2 regions of the Sporomusa sphaeroides DSM 2875 genome follow, and region 2 is predicted to be linked to the other one. Evidence: a T-box and tRNA genes for the amino acid it is inferred to sense, from the RefSeq annotation. Region 2 holds a T-box; the other holds one or more tRNA genes.
The links. A T-box is a leader RNA that pairs with one kind of tRNA and senses whether it is charged. The one in region 2 lies ahead of tyrS (tyrosine--tRNA ligase), so its partner is inferred to be a tRNA-Tyr.
Positions count from the first base shown of each region.

Region 1 (7,296 bases), 1.7 Mb from region 2:
GCTGATCCCGCGCTGGCGCCGGGACAAAGTAAAATCGAGAAGCCCGGCAAATCAGGCTATGAAGTAACCGTTGTCCGCATTATTCGCGATAGCACCGGTAAAGAACTGAAACGGGAAATATTGTCCCGGGATAAGTATGCACCCGATAATACCGTAGTGCGATTTGGACCGGAGCCTAAAGCAGTACAGTCAGAAGTGCCGCAAGCTTCAAAGCCCCTTGTTCCTGCCGGGGTTTCGGAAAATCTGCCTGAAGCCGCCGGTACACAATAGATTGGAGAATTTTTTCCTGATGGATTTGTTAATTGTTGATGGGTACAATGTTATTAATGCTTGGCCTGAACTCATTGAAGTTAAGGAAAATTTAGAATATGCCCGTGACCGGCTTGTGGACATACTTAGTGAATATGGAGCCTATAAGGGCTTTAGGACAATTGTTGTATTTGATGCCCATATGACACCCGGGAGAGGTGTTGTGCAAAGTCAGGCCGGTGATTTAGAGGTAATTTATACCAAAGAAGGCGAAACTGCTGACAGCTGTATTGAGAAAATGGTATACTACCTTGTCCGCCAAGGTGAACGCATCTATGTTGTTACTTCGGACGGGGCTGAGCAAATGTTTATTTTAGGTGCAGGGGCTTTCAGAATATCGGCGCGGGAGCTGAAACATGAGGTTGCCGCCGTTAAAGGTGAGATTACTGCCAATATTTCCCGGAAGGTGTTGGCACGGGATCGCCATGAACTGGGCAGCCGTTTGCACAAAGATATCTTAAAACGCCTTGATGCTATGCGGCGTGATGGGCTTGACTAACTTTGCTCCAGCAAGTATAATTTAGTATGTTAAGACATGTACCAATACGGGTATGGCACTAAAATTTTGTTTAGTGCACTTTTATTTTTTCTATGTGTACAAATGGTCGTTATTTAAAAAAAACAACGATGGCCGTTTATAGGCAGCAAAATAACACTGGTGGGGGCGATGCGATGCGGGTTAATACTCAACGCGATCTGTACAGTTGTTTTGACAACTTAACTGATGAAGAAATAGTATTCGACGCCAAGGATAATGACAACACGGTCGCTCTGGAGTATTTGATTAATAAATATCGCAATTTTGTGCGGGCTAAAGCCAGATCATATTTTTTAATCGGCGCTGAGCGGGAAGATATCATCCAGGAAGGCATGATTGGCCTATATAAAGCCATCCGGGACTTTCGCAATGATAAGCTCTCATCCTTTAGAGCCTTTGCGGAATTATGTGTGACGCGACAAATTATAACTGCTATTAAAACGGCTACCAGGCAAAAGCATATTCCTTTGAACTCATATGTTTCTTTGAATAAACCTATTTATGACGAAGATTCTGACCGTACGCTTCTGGATGTACTGTCTGGTTCTAAAGTGACTGACCCGGAGGAACTGGTCATCAGTCGCGAGGAATTTGTTGATATTGAAGAAAAAATGGGCGAGATTTTGAGTGATCTTGAATGGAAAGTACTTATGTCCTATCTTGACGGCAAATCCTATCAGGAAATTGCTGTTGAGCTTGATCGCCATGTCAAATCCATTGATAACGCACTGCAACGGGTAAAACGCAAGTTGGAACGCTATCTGGAAAATCGCGGTGAGGATAGCGATATTCGTGGAATGTATAAAGGCCTTACCGGTCTTAATAAAGAAACTCCAACAGAGCTGGCCGGCTACAGCGATAATTATGAAGAGTAACGCAGCAAAAAAATGACACCACAGCCGGTGTCATTTTTATTTGCACACTATAAATGAGGTGAGCGCATGGGTAATGCTGACAAGGTGAAAACAATTGCCGTACTTACAGGCGGCGGGGACGCACCCGGATTGAATGCTGTTATCAGAGCTGTTGTGAGAACCGCTCTTGGTCAGGGACTTAAGGTCTGGGGTATTAAGAATGGTTTCGGCGGTATGGTGGAAAACCAGTTGGTTGAACTGACAAATGACAGTGTTGCCGGGATTTTGCCGCGGGGTGGCACGATACTGGGAACAACTAACCGTGACAATCCGTTTCATTATCCTGTAGTCCGGGACGGGCAGGTTATTTATGAAGATCTGTCAGGCCAAGCGCTGGCTAATTTGCGGCAGGCAGGTATCGAAGCCTTAGTTGTTATCGGTGGTGATGGCAGTCTCAAGATTGCTTCGGAATTTTACCAACTGGGTTTGCCGGTAGTTGCTGTCCCGAAAACCATTGATAATGATATACCGGGAACAGAACGAACCTTCGGTTTTGACACTGCTGTCGGTGTAGCCGCAGAAGCGCTGGACCGTTTGCATACTACGGCCGAATCCCACCACCGGGTCATGGTGCTGGAAGTTATGGGGCGTTATGCCGGCTGGATTGCTTTGCATGCCGGTATGGCCGGTGGTGCGGATTGTATTTTGCTGCCGGAGATACCTTTTAGCATTGATTCGGTTATCGCTAAAATTAAGGAACGTCAGCAACATGGACGCCAGTTCAGTTTAATTGTTATTGCTGAGGGTGCTTATCCGCAAGGCGGTGAAGTCTCGGTATCCCGCATTGTGGAAGGCAGTCATGAAAAAATCCGTTTAGGCGGCGCAGGGGAAAAATTAGCCAGAGCGATTGAGCAGCTCACAGGCGTAGAATCTCGCTGCACGGTATTGGGGCATGTGCAGCGTGGCGGGACGCCTACTGCCTTTGACCGGATCCTGTCCACCCGTTATGGTGTGGCTGCTGCTGAATGTGTACTGGAAGGCGCATTTGGCAATATGGTGGCACTGCAAAAAGACCGGATTATTCGCAGGCCGATTGATGATATTGCCGGCAAAGCCAACAATATTACTGCCGATAATGAACTCTTACGGGCAGGCCGGTCTATCGGTATTTGCTTCGGCGATTAAAAACGGCTGTCTTTGGTTACACTAAGCCTAAATTTTGCATAGTTTGCTGTACCTGTGCAATGGAGGGCTGCAATGGAAACCTTGGGCATTACCCTGTTTCGGGTACTTGCAGGTATGGGAGTTTTGTTTATTATGATGCTGGCAACCGGACGCCGGCAGTTGGGCGAATTCAGCTCATTTGACTTTATAACATCGCTTACCATTGGTGCGGTGGCCGGCTCGCTGATTGTGGACCATCAAACAGAACTTGTCAGTTCGCTTATCGCCCTTGTGGCGCTTGGTGGTTTGCAACTGTTTTTTGGCTGGCTTAGTATTAAAATACGTCCGGTAAATTACAAACTGAATTTTAAACCTCTGCTGTTGGTGGAAAACGGGCAGATTATTAAAAAAAACTTACGCAGAGTACATATGCCTGTTGAGATATTACTGCAGCTTTTGCGGGAAAGAGACGTATTTGATATAACTACAGTCGAGCTTGCCGTCTTGGAGCCGCATGGCAGGGTAAGTGTACTTAAAAAAGCGGAGCATATGCCGCTGACGCCCAGTCAGGTCAATTTTAACGTCAGCTCTAACAGCATCCTGGTACCGGTAATTTTGGAGGGGAAACTGCAGGAAGCTGCCCTGACTAAAATGGGGCTTTCCGCGCAGCAGATTGAGGAGTTCCGCCGTCTGCACCAGGATACTATTCATAATGTTTTTATTGCTTTTATGGATCAGAATAAACAATTACACGTGATTCATGATGATGTCCGGGAGCAAAGTGTTTTTCTACACTGAAGCCCCGGCTTTTTATTATTCCATAGTGGGTATAGGTTTTGGATTAAATATGGTAAAATAGTAACAGTGTTTTTTTAGGAGGCAATAATGAGAAAGCAACGATATACCTTTTGTCCTAAATGCGGCGGCAAATTGCATTACCGTCCGGTTGGTGAGCGGCAGCGCCTGGTATGTACCGATTGCGCTGCCACGATGTATGAAAATCCAATTGTCGGCGTAGCCGCTATTGTGCGGCAAAATGATGCTATTTTGCTGGGGCGCCGGGCGGCTGCCGCCAGCTATCCCGGATTGTGGTGCATACCCTGCGGCTATGTTGAATATGATGAAGATATCCGTGATGCTGCCAAACGGGAGTTCCTGGAGGAGACCGGTTTGGTTATTGAGCTCGGAAAAGTATATGCTGTTTTATCCAACTTTCACAATCCGGCAGTTCACACTGTAGGTGTATGGTTTGAGGCAAAAGTCGTCGGCGGTGCGCTATGTCCGGGTGATGATTTAGACCGGGTAGACTATTTTCCGCTCGATTCAGTGCCGGATTTGGCTTTTCCTACCGATCATGACGTCATCAGGATGCTGCAGGCGGACATGAAAAATAAGTAAGAGGTGTAATTACATGAGTGAAAATATGATTGCAATAATTATTGGTATTGTCGAAGGCTTAACCGAGTTTTTGCCCATCTCTTCTACCGGGCATATGATTCTGGTTGGGTCGCTGCTGGGGTTTGAGGGAGAAAAAGCCAGCGTTTTTCAGGTGTTTATTCAATTAGGTGCTATTTTATCGGTATTCATTTTGTACCGGGACAAGTTTTTGGCCATGCTTAGGCCCAGGAGGATTAACATTTACGGTAACGGGCTGACAGCTTTGCATGTCCTGGCTGGCATTGTACCGGTAATGGGAGTGGCTTTTTTCCTGCACAGCCCGATAAAGAGTTATTTATTCTCTCCTTATACAGTGATTATTGGCTTGGTCGCCGGGGCTGTCCTGATGCTGGTGGCTGAAAAGACGGCAAAACGTCCGGTGACTTGCGATGTTGACAGAATGACGATAAAACAGGCCTTTTGGGTCGGATTGTTTCAGCTTTTATCTTTATGGCCGGGTTTTTCCCGTTCCGGTTCAACCATTGCCGGTGGTTTGTTTTTGGGAATGAGCCGCAAAGCTGCTGCTGAATTTTCCTTTATTATTGCGGTACCCTTGATGCTGGTGGCGTGCCTGTATGACTTATTGAAGATCTGGAACAAGCTGAGTATGGATGATATTGTCATGTTTGCCATTGGTTTTTTTGTTGCGTTCATTACCGCTTACATATCAATTGTTTGGTTTTTGCGTTTCCTGAATAACTCGACACTGGCTTCTTTCGCCTATTACCGGTTTGTTATTGCCGGGGTATCATATTACTATTTTTTCATGCGCTGATTTACGGTTATAGGTTGAAAATACCTGCGTGAAAGCTGTTGACATAGGTCGCCAGTTATTATATAATAGGTTCTGTCACTGAGTTAGGAGCAAAAAAAAGCTGCTGGCGTAGCTCAATAGGTAGAGCAGCTGACTTGTAATCAGCAGGTTGTGGGTTCAATTCCTATCGCCAGCTCCACAAGCCTTGAACCGGGTTCTTGCGAGCCGACAGGCGAAATAAGAACCCGTGTGAGTCGCTTAGTTCCAAGCGAACGCGCGGAACATCCTTAGCAGTGAGTCAATATGGAGGGATTCCCGAGTGGCTAAAGGGAGCAGACTGTAAATCTGCCGTCTTTGACTTCGGTGGTTCGAATCCACCTCCCTCCACCATAACATCGCGGGGTGGAGCAGTTGGTAGCTCGTCGGGCTCATAACCCGAAGGTCACAGGTTCAAGTCCTGTCCCCGCAACCATGAATTATCGCTTCGCTTATATTAAAATCAAATCTGATTTTATAAAGCGAAGCTTTATAAAGAATACAACATGTTTCCCCAATCTGTGACAAGCCAACTATCTGCCTTCAGGATGCTGGTGTAGCTCAGTCGGTAGAGCGTATCCTTGGTAAGGATAAGGTCACCGGTTCAATCCCGGTCACTAGCTCCATTAATTCTATATATGGCGGCGTAGCTCAGCTGGCTAGAGCATTCGGTTCATACCCGAAGTGTCCGGGGTTCAAATCCCTGCGCCGCCACCATGCCGGTAATAATAAACCCGCAGCAAACCGCTGCGAGGTTTTTTATTTTAGTACAAAATGCGGGAGGATTTTTATAGGTCGGATAGAATACCCTATATAGCATCCAATAAGGATTATTCGGCTGTGTTGTTATAGACGCAAGTCCAATGCCGGCGGCAGAGCATTGTTGACAGCAGGCTGAGATAAAATCTTTATTGGATTTCATATGGCTTGTCAGGCAGAGACTGCTGACAGCGCAACACGTATACTCAACAAGATTTATGCCAATATATAAGAAGAGATAGTCTATTCCAGGTATATCCAGAAAAAATGATTAATGCAAAAAACGATAACTAAGGGAGGTAACACTTAATGGCTAAGAAAAAGTTTGAAAGAAACAAACCCCACGTTAACATTGGCACCATCGGTCACGTTGACCATGGTAAAACCTCACTGACTGCCGCAATTACCATGACCCTGGCAAAACAAGGCGGCGCAGAATTCATGGCCTATGACCAAATCGACAAAGCCCCGGAAGAAAGAGAACGCGGTATTACCATCAACACCTCACACGTGGAATACGAAACTGCAAACCGCCACTATGCTCACGTTGACTGCCCGGGCCACGCCGACTATGTAAAAAACATGATTACCGGCGCAGCCCAAATGGACGGTGCTATCCTGGTTGTATCGGCCGCCGACGGCCCGATGCCGCAAACCCGTGAACACATCCTGCTGTCCCGTCAGGTAGGCGTACCTGCCATGGTTGTATTCTTAAACAAAGCCGACCTGGTTGATGACGCAGAACTGATGGAACTGGTAGAAATGGAAGTTCGCGAACTTCTCTCCAGCTACGAATTCCCTGGTGATGACATCCCGGTAGTAAGCGGTTCTGCCGTTAAAGTTCTTAACTGCGGCTGCGCTAAAGCCGAATGCGAATGGTGCGGTAAAATCCACGAGCTTATGGCAAAAGTGGACGAATACATTCCGACCCCGGAACGCGCTACCGACAAGCCTTTCCTGATGCCTGTAGAAGACGTGTTCACAATCACCGGTCGTGGTACAGTAGCCACCGGCCGTGTAGAACGCGGTGTGGTAAAAGTAAGTGATACCATCGAAATCGTTGGTATGACCGATAAACCGAAATCCACAGTAGTAACCGGTGTAGAAATGTTCCGGAAACTTCTGGATTCGGCAGTAGCCGGCGACAACATCGGCGCGCTCTTGCGTGGTGTAGAGCGTAAAGAAATCGAGCGCGGCCAAGTACTTGCCAAGCCTGGTTCCATTAAACCTCACACCAAATTCAAAGGCGAAGTATACGTATTGTCCAAAGAAGAAGGCGGCCGCCATACCCCGTTCTTCACCAACTATCGTCCGCAGTTCTACTTCAGAACAACTGACGTAACCGGTGTTGTAAATCTGCCGGAAGGTGTAGAAATGGTAATGCCTGGCGACAACATTCAAATGAGCATCGAGCTCATCACCCCGATCGCTATCGAAGAAGGTCT
Region 1 is NZ_CP146991.1:493,444-500,739, forward strand. It holds gene SPSPH_RS02170 (VanW family protein) at 1-270, shown strand, start outside; gene SPSPH_RS02175 (NYN domain-containing protein) at 290-808, shown strand; gene sigH (RNA polymerase sporulation sigma factor SigH) at 982-1,722, shown strand; gene SPSPH_RS02185 (6-phosphofructokinase) at 1,789-2,886, shown strand; gene SPSPH_RS02190 (DUF421 domain-containing protein) at 2,959-3,663, shown strand; gene SPSPH_RS02195 (NUDIX hydrolase) at 3,751-4,263, shown strand; gene SPSPH_RS02200 (undecaprenyl-diphosphate phosphatase) at 4,277-5,077, shown strand; tRNA gene SPSPH_RS02205 (tRNA-Thr) at 5,180-5,255, shown strand; tRNA gene SPSPH_RS02210 (tRNA-Tyr) at 5,362-5,446, shown strand; tRNA gene SPSPH_RS02215 (tRNA-Met) at 5,453-5,528, shown strand; tRNA gene SPSPH_RS02220 (tRNA-Thr) at 5,643-5,718, shown strand; tRNA gene SPSPH_RS02225 (tRNA-Met) at 5,733-5,809, shown strand; gene tuf (elongation factor Tu) at 6,161-7,296, shown strand, end outside.
Region 1: it has a tRNA-Tyr gene. The T-box ahead of tyrS (tyrosine--tRNA ligase) is inferred to sense a tRNA for this amino acid. The anticodon was not compared.

Region 2 (7,296 bases):
CATACGGTGTTGAGCACCGCACTTAGACACACGACTTAAGAATCCACCTACACGCCCTTTACGCCCAATAATTCCGGACAACGCTTGCCACCTACGTATTACCGCGGCTGCTGGCACGTAGTTAGCCGTGGCTTCCTCCTTTGGTACCGTCATTAGATTGCATTATTCACACAATCCACGTTCGTCCCAAACGACAGAGCTTTACAATCCGAAGACCTTCTTCACTCACGCGGCGTTGCTCCGTCAGACTTTCGTCCATTGCGGAAGATTCCCCACTGCTGCCTCCCGTAGGAGTCTGGGCCGTGTCTCAGTCCCAGTGTGGCCGTTCATCCTCTCAGACCGGCTACTGATCGTCGCCTTGGTGAGCCGTTACCTCACCAACTAGCTAATCAGACGCAGACCCATCTCTAAACGATAGCTTACATGTAGAGGCCATCTTTCTTAACTCAGCCATGCAGCCAAGTTACCACATTCGGTATTAGCACCACTTTCGCGGTGTTGTCCCCAGTTTAGAGGCAGGTTGTCTACGCGTTACTCACCCGTTCGCCACTAAGTATCTATTGCTAAATACTCCGTTCGACTTGCATGTGTTAGGCACGCCGCCAGCGTTCGTCCTGAGCCAGGATCAAACTCTCCATAAAAGTATTTCGTCCATATGCCTACGAGCTTTCTTACCGTTGCTATCTTGATAGTGTGAATGATTCACTTTATCAGACGCAACAGAAAAAAGTTCAAAGTCACACGTGACTACCTTATTTATGGAGCCTTTTGTGGCTCATAAAATTTCGAAATTGATGTTAGATGTAAAACATCTAACTAAGCGATCACAGCGGAATCACAGATTCCGCTGTGCCTGCTTATAAAGTGCTCATTGAGCACCGCACATCTGGCTTTTTTGATGCATTACTTACATTGTTCAGTTTTCAGGGAACGCCGTCACAAGGCCCCTTTAGATAATACGCCTTGTCCGGAATCGATGTTATTCATCTTATCATATTGATTATCCCATGTCAACAGCATCGGTAAGTGTAATACATCAGAAATTAAATCACGTTTAACTTGATTAATTAATTTTTAGACCGGCATTACCGCTATCTGTATCACCATTAAATATATTTCCTTCAAGCGGAAATGGAAATTGCACATAAGTATTGGGGACTTCTCCAACAATTACATATTCAGCAATAGGTACTTGTGTATTAACACGAACACTTTGGCTGACTAAGGGCACCACGATACGAACTTGCGTAGTGGCAACCAAGTATACCATGTGTCTTGTTTGGTTAATACCGGCTTGTTCAAACTTATCTATTACTTTAACCTGAACTGTACCGACCGGGATGATAGTGACCGTGATTTTAGGCCCCATACTGGCAAGAAATTGACTGCCTAATACCTGACCGATGGGAATTCGTATTTTTTCTTCCGTTATTTCTTTCAGAGCTTCCTGAACCTTAATAGTAGTATCAGCACCCAGCCTGTTGAACTCCATAGTATTAGGCTGAATCAACACCACACGCCCGCGTTCATCTAAGGTGACATTCAACAGGGTTTTAGGGTCAATTGTGAGACTGACTCTATTATTAATAACATTATTGATAGCTTGGGTTGCAATAAGAGTTGCCCTTGCCTCAGCAATAGCCATCAGTGTTGGTTTTAAATGAGTTTCAGCCTTCCAGAAAAAAAACACCATTATGGTTACCGCTATTATCAACGCTATTGGGAAGAGTGGTATTGTACGTCTGCGCCGCACGGAAAACCGCATGTCTCCCCCCTCCTTCGAAACGCACTAACACTGTTTGATTATTATATATATGACGAAGACTGTTTATCGGTTACTAAATATCTATTCATGGGAATTAGTTAAGCGGGAATACTAAAAAAAAGCGAGGTGATTATATGGATGGTTTGGAAAAGTTGAAGCTGCAAGTGGCAAATGAAACTCTTGGCCGTGAGATGAAGAAGGAAATAACCACCGATAATTATGAAAGTGTTCTTGAAGAAAAAAAACTTGAAGTAGCGGAAGAACTTGGACTTAAGGAGAAAATAGAAAGTGTTGGCTGGGAGAATATGACTACCAAAGAGGTAGGAAAAATCGGCGGTCAGATGGGCGGCCATATCAGTGGTCAAATGGTAAAAAAACTGGTTTCGATGGCTGAAGCACAGATGGCTCCTGTCGAAGAAGAAGTTATAGATGATTCTAAAAAACATTTAGAAGACAAACCATGAAAATAAAAATTGGGTCGCGGCTGCGACCCAATTTTTATTTTCTGCCAGATCTGCTTATTCCACTATAATACGGTGATATGTCTTCTTGCCTTTACGGATGAGCAGACTGTTATTCTCAAGTAGATCTGCTGCAAGCAAAAAGTCCGGATCAGCTACCTTAATATCACCAATATAAAGTCCGCCTTGCTGAATGAGTCGGCGCCCTTCACTTTTGGATGCGACAATGCCTGTGCCGGCAAGAACATCCAGCAGTTTTGTCCCGATCAGAGTACTGGCTATCGATACCGTTGGTACATTCTCCAAACTCCCAGCTCCGCCAAATAATGCTTCGGCGGCTTGTTGAGCTTTCTCGGCCTCTGCCTGACCATGAATGAGTTTCGTTACCTCAAAGGCAAGTGTTTTCTTAGCTGTATTAATTTCTTTATCCTGAAGCGCGCCCAGCCGCCGGACTTCATCCATCGGCAAAAATGTCAGCAGTGCCAAACATTTTTCTACATCAGCGTCATCGATATTGCGCCAGTACTGATAAAAATCATACGGAGAGGTCTTTTCAGCATCCAGCCATAGGGCCCCTTTCTCGGTCTTGCCCATCTTCCGGCCGTCACTTGTGGCCAGTAATGTGAAGGTCAAGCCGTAAGCCGGTTTTCCCTCCTTACGCCTGATAAGATCTGCGCCAGCCAAAATATTAGACCATTGGTCGTCACCGCCCATCTGCATAATACAATTGCACCGGCGGTTAAGCTCCAGGAAGTCATAGCCCTGCATCAACATATAGTTAAACTCCAGGAACGATAATCCTTTATCCATCCGCTGCTTGAAACATTCGGCAGTCAGCATACGGTTAACGGAGAAATGGATGCCAATATCCCGAATAAATTCTACATAATTCAGCTGCAACAACCAGTCGGCATTATTCATCATCAACGCTTTGTCATCAGAAAAATCAATAAAACGCTGCATTTGCTTTTTAAATCGTTCGCCATTGTGTTCAATATCTTCTCTGGTCAGCATTTTTCGCATATCTGTCTTGCCGGAGGGATCACCGATCATTGCCGTTGCTCCACCGATAAGACAAACAGGACGATGGCCAGCCTGCTGCATATGAGCCATCACCATCATTCCCAGAAAATGTCCAACATGCAGACTATCGGCCGTAGGGTCAAAACCGATATAAAAAGTAATCTTTTCCTTATCTAATAACTCTGCAATTTCATCCTCATGTGTCAATTGTTGAATAAATCCACGTTCTTTAAGAATATCTAAGACAGACATTATTTCATCCTCCTTTATTGAGTTTACCGGACTTCACAGCCGGTAAAAAAAATTAAACCCGCCCCCTGTCAGGGACGGGAGTAAACCCGTGGTACCACCCTTGTTGCTGCAATAAGCCACTCAAGCGAAGTTAAAAAACTTCCAGCCATATAACGGTGGCTCCGGCCCGGCTTACTACTGCACACTTTCAGCCTGCTGTTCATAGGTGTATTTCAGCCAGTCCGCCTACTGAGTTTCACCAACCCTCAGCTCTCTAAAAGACCATTCTGACTTACTTCTCCTATTCATTACATTTCACATATAATATACTGTATATTTTTATATGCCTGAGGTACTAGTATCTTACGTCAAAATTCTCGATACCTCAGACAAAATTTCTACTTTTATGCCGCATTATAACATAACAATTTTAATATTGCAAACGATTGCCAAAGAAATACCCTATCAATAGTTTTTATGATATAATGATTAGCGAATCAAAATCCTTTTAACTTTGTTTTTCAATAATATTTAGCTGCAAATGTAAGTGAATCTGCAGGGGGAGGAAACAATGCAAGATAAAAATAACGAAAATAAAGAGTCAGGCCGACGGCGTCCCAAGAAAAATTTCCGGGCAGTTACCATCATTGCCATACTTGTGTTCTTAGTTATGTTAACAGGTGCAAGCCTTGGATTTTTGACGGCCAGCATCCATACTATTCCCAGCCTGAAGGGGGAAATACGTCCGGCTGTCTCTTCCCAAATTTTTGATGTAAACGGGAAGCTCATAACAACCATCCATTCAGTAGAAAACCGGTTGCCGGTATCTATAAATAAGATACCAAAAAATTTACAAAATGCATTTATTGCAGCAGAAGATGTCCGTTTCTATCAGCATAGTGGTATTGATCCCCGGGGTATCCTGCGAGCTATCTGGTCTAATATAACCAATCGCGGCATAGCTGAAGGCGGCAGTACCATAACTCAGCAGCTAGCCAGAAATGCTTTACTTTCACAAGATCAGACAATTAAGCGTAAAATCCAGGAAGCCTTTTTATCCTTGCAAATTGAGCGGCAATACAGCAAGCAGGAAATACTAGAAATGTATATGAACCAAATTTATTTTGGTCAAGGTGCCTATGGCGTGCAAACAGCTGCCCAAATTTATTTTGGCAAAAATGTTGAAGATTTGAATTTAGCCGAGTGTGCTATGATTGCCGGCATACCTAAGAGTCCTAATTATTATTCCCCTTCCAGCAATTTAAAAGCCGCTAAAGAACGGCAGTCTGTAGTATTAGACCAACTGGTTAAGTATGATTACATTGATTCGGCCACCGCTTTGAAAGCCAAGAACACCGAAATAAAACTGGTTAACCGTAACACTACTACTACTGCGACCGCTTCCTATTTCACCGATTATGTACTGCAATTGCTTATCGAGAAATATGGTGCAGATGCCGTATATAAAGACGGCTTGAAAGTATATACCTCTTTGGATATCGAAATGCAAACCGCAGCAGAACAGGCTATGAATCAACTGCTGCCGACACGCCGTACCGAAAATGGCATCAAACAGCCCCAAGGAGCTTTAGTGGCTATTGACCCTCATAACGGTCATATCAAAGCAATGGTAGGCGGCCGTGGAAACGATCAGTTTAACCGTGCAGTACTAGCCGAACGCCAGCCGGGCTCTGCCTTTAAACCGTTCGTTTACCTGGCTGCTCTTGAAAGCGGTTTTACACCGGCCAGCATTATTGATGACAAGCCCATTAGCTTTGGCAGTTGGTCGCCAATGAATTACGATCGACGCTTTCGCGGTCCGGTAACTATGCGTACTGCCCTTGAGCAATCACTAAATGTTGTAACCGTAAAATTAGCTCAGCAGGTCGGTATTGACAAAACATTATATTATGCACAGCAAATGGGTATCTCCACACTGGTCCTTACCGGTAATACCAATGACCGCAATTTGGCCATGTCATTAGGTGGCCTTACCCGTGGTGTCACCCCGCTGGAGATTGCCAGTGCCTATGGAGTGCTGGCAAATGGCGGTGTACGGGTTGAGCCGCTAGCTATCATTAAAGTTGTCGACCGCAATGGTAAAGTAATTGAAGAAACCCTTCCCCGTGAAAGGGTAGTTGTCAATGAACGAAGCGCATATCTGCTTACAGATATGCTGCGGGGAGCTATTAATCAGGGTACCGGGGCAGGTGCCTACTTTGGCCGTCCGGCAGCTGGAAAAACCGGTACTACCAGCGATTATAAGGACGCCTGGTTTGTCGGGTATACGCCTGATTTAGCAGCAGCTGTTTGGATGGGTTACGACAATGCCGACTATCTGAGCGGCATCACCGGCGGCACAATACCGGCAACAATTTGGCAGAGTTTTATGCGGGAAGCTTCCACCAAATATGTTGCCCGTGATTTTGTGAAGCCTTCCGGCATCGTTACCGCCAGAATATCCACCCAGGACGGTTTACTCCTCAACGATGCCGCCAGTAAAGAGGCCCGTGATGAGCTTTTTGCCGAAGGCACTCAACCTACCAAAGTTTCGACAGTTACTGCAACCAAGGATGATAATGATAAGAAAGACGGCAAGGATAATGCTGCTAACAATGATGGTAAGAATCCAGCCCAGACTGGTAATACCGAAGGTTCGGACACAACAGAGCAAATTCCACCGCCACCGCCAGCAAAGAACAGCAAAAATACCATTGACCCGGCACTACCGCCACCACCGCCCAAACCTACTGATTCTAACAAGAAAAATTAGTTTTAAAAAAACACGCGTAAAATCACGCGTGTTTTTTTCCGTTTAAGCATATACATTAATATAGAATATTAGCAATCAGCAATTCCCTGGTCATCACAGCACATCCAGAATAGTAAAATGATAATAATGATGATAATGACCCAACTGTTTCCAAAAGAACCGCCACCGCCAAATCCACGTCCCATTTTATATTTCCTCCTTTTTTCATAGCCAGTAAAGAGCGCTATCCTCTTTACTGTAATATATGATTTTTGCGTTTTTTTGTCACTTTCAGCAGGAGTTACAGCTGCATGCGGGTGTTGTATTATTGTCAGGATAAATTAAGAACACGCCTTTCAGCGTGTTCCGGATGTACGTAAGTAAGTAGAGTAATTATAGACAAGTGTCATCACCATCAAAAAAGAAGAGTAATAAGATAATGATGATAATCCAAATACCACCAAAGCCATTACCGCCAAATCCACACCGCGACATGTAAACTACCTCCTTAATTATGTGATGAGGGCGAAGTATCGCCCGCCCTTCTACTTCAATATATACATTTTTAACTCGAAGTGTTACTAACCCGGCTTGACATTTAACTGCTAATTTTTCGTTTCAAATAGCCTTCTAATTTGTTTTGGAGCCTCACTCGCAACTTTAACAGATTGCATAGTATTTTCGATTACATCGGTAATATTGCGGATTTTATCTACAGTAGACGACATAGAATCAATTCGTCTATCCATTGAAAAATTTTCTGACGCCAACGTCAAGAGTATGACCACCATCTGCACATTGAGATTGGGGTTTTGCATCATCTTTCTCAGCATCGCAGCCGGACCGCGTGAGCCAGTCTTTTTCTGCTTCTGCGATGTCTTGGCAGGCAAAACCACCGGTACAGTTTCAGGTGCCTGCTCATTTGTTGCAACAGGATCTTTCATTGCTTTTACCGGCCTTTCTACAGGCGGCAACCCTGCGTTTTGGCGATATTTTCGCACGCGCACAAATTCCACCCCCCTTCACAAATGATTTTTCTAATCCAATATATGAAATATCGGTGT
Region 2 is NZ_CP146991.1:2,154,837-2,162,132, reverse strand. It holds rRNA gene SPSPH_RS09985 (16S ribosomal RNA) at 1-641, opposite strand, end outside; gene yunB (sporulation protein YunB) at 1,064-1,765, opposite strand; gene SPSPH_RS09975 (small, acid-soluble spore protein, alpha/beta type) at 1,900-2,229, shown strand; gene tyrS (tyrosine--tRNA ligase) at 2,284-3,501, opposite strand; T-box leader at 3,569-3,798, opposite strand; gene SPSPH_RS09965 (transglycosylase domain-containing protein) at 4,052-6,253, shown strand; gene SPSPH_RS09960 (hypothetical protein) at 6,838-7,239, opposite strand.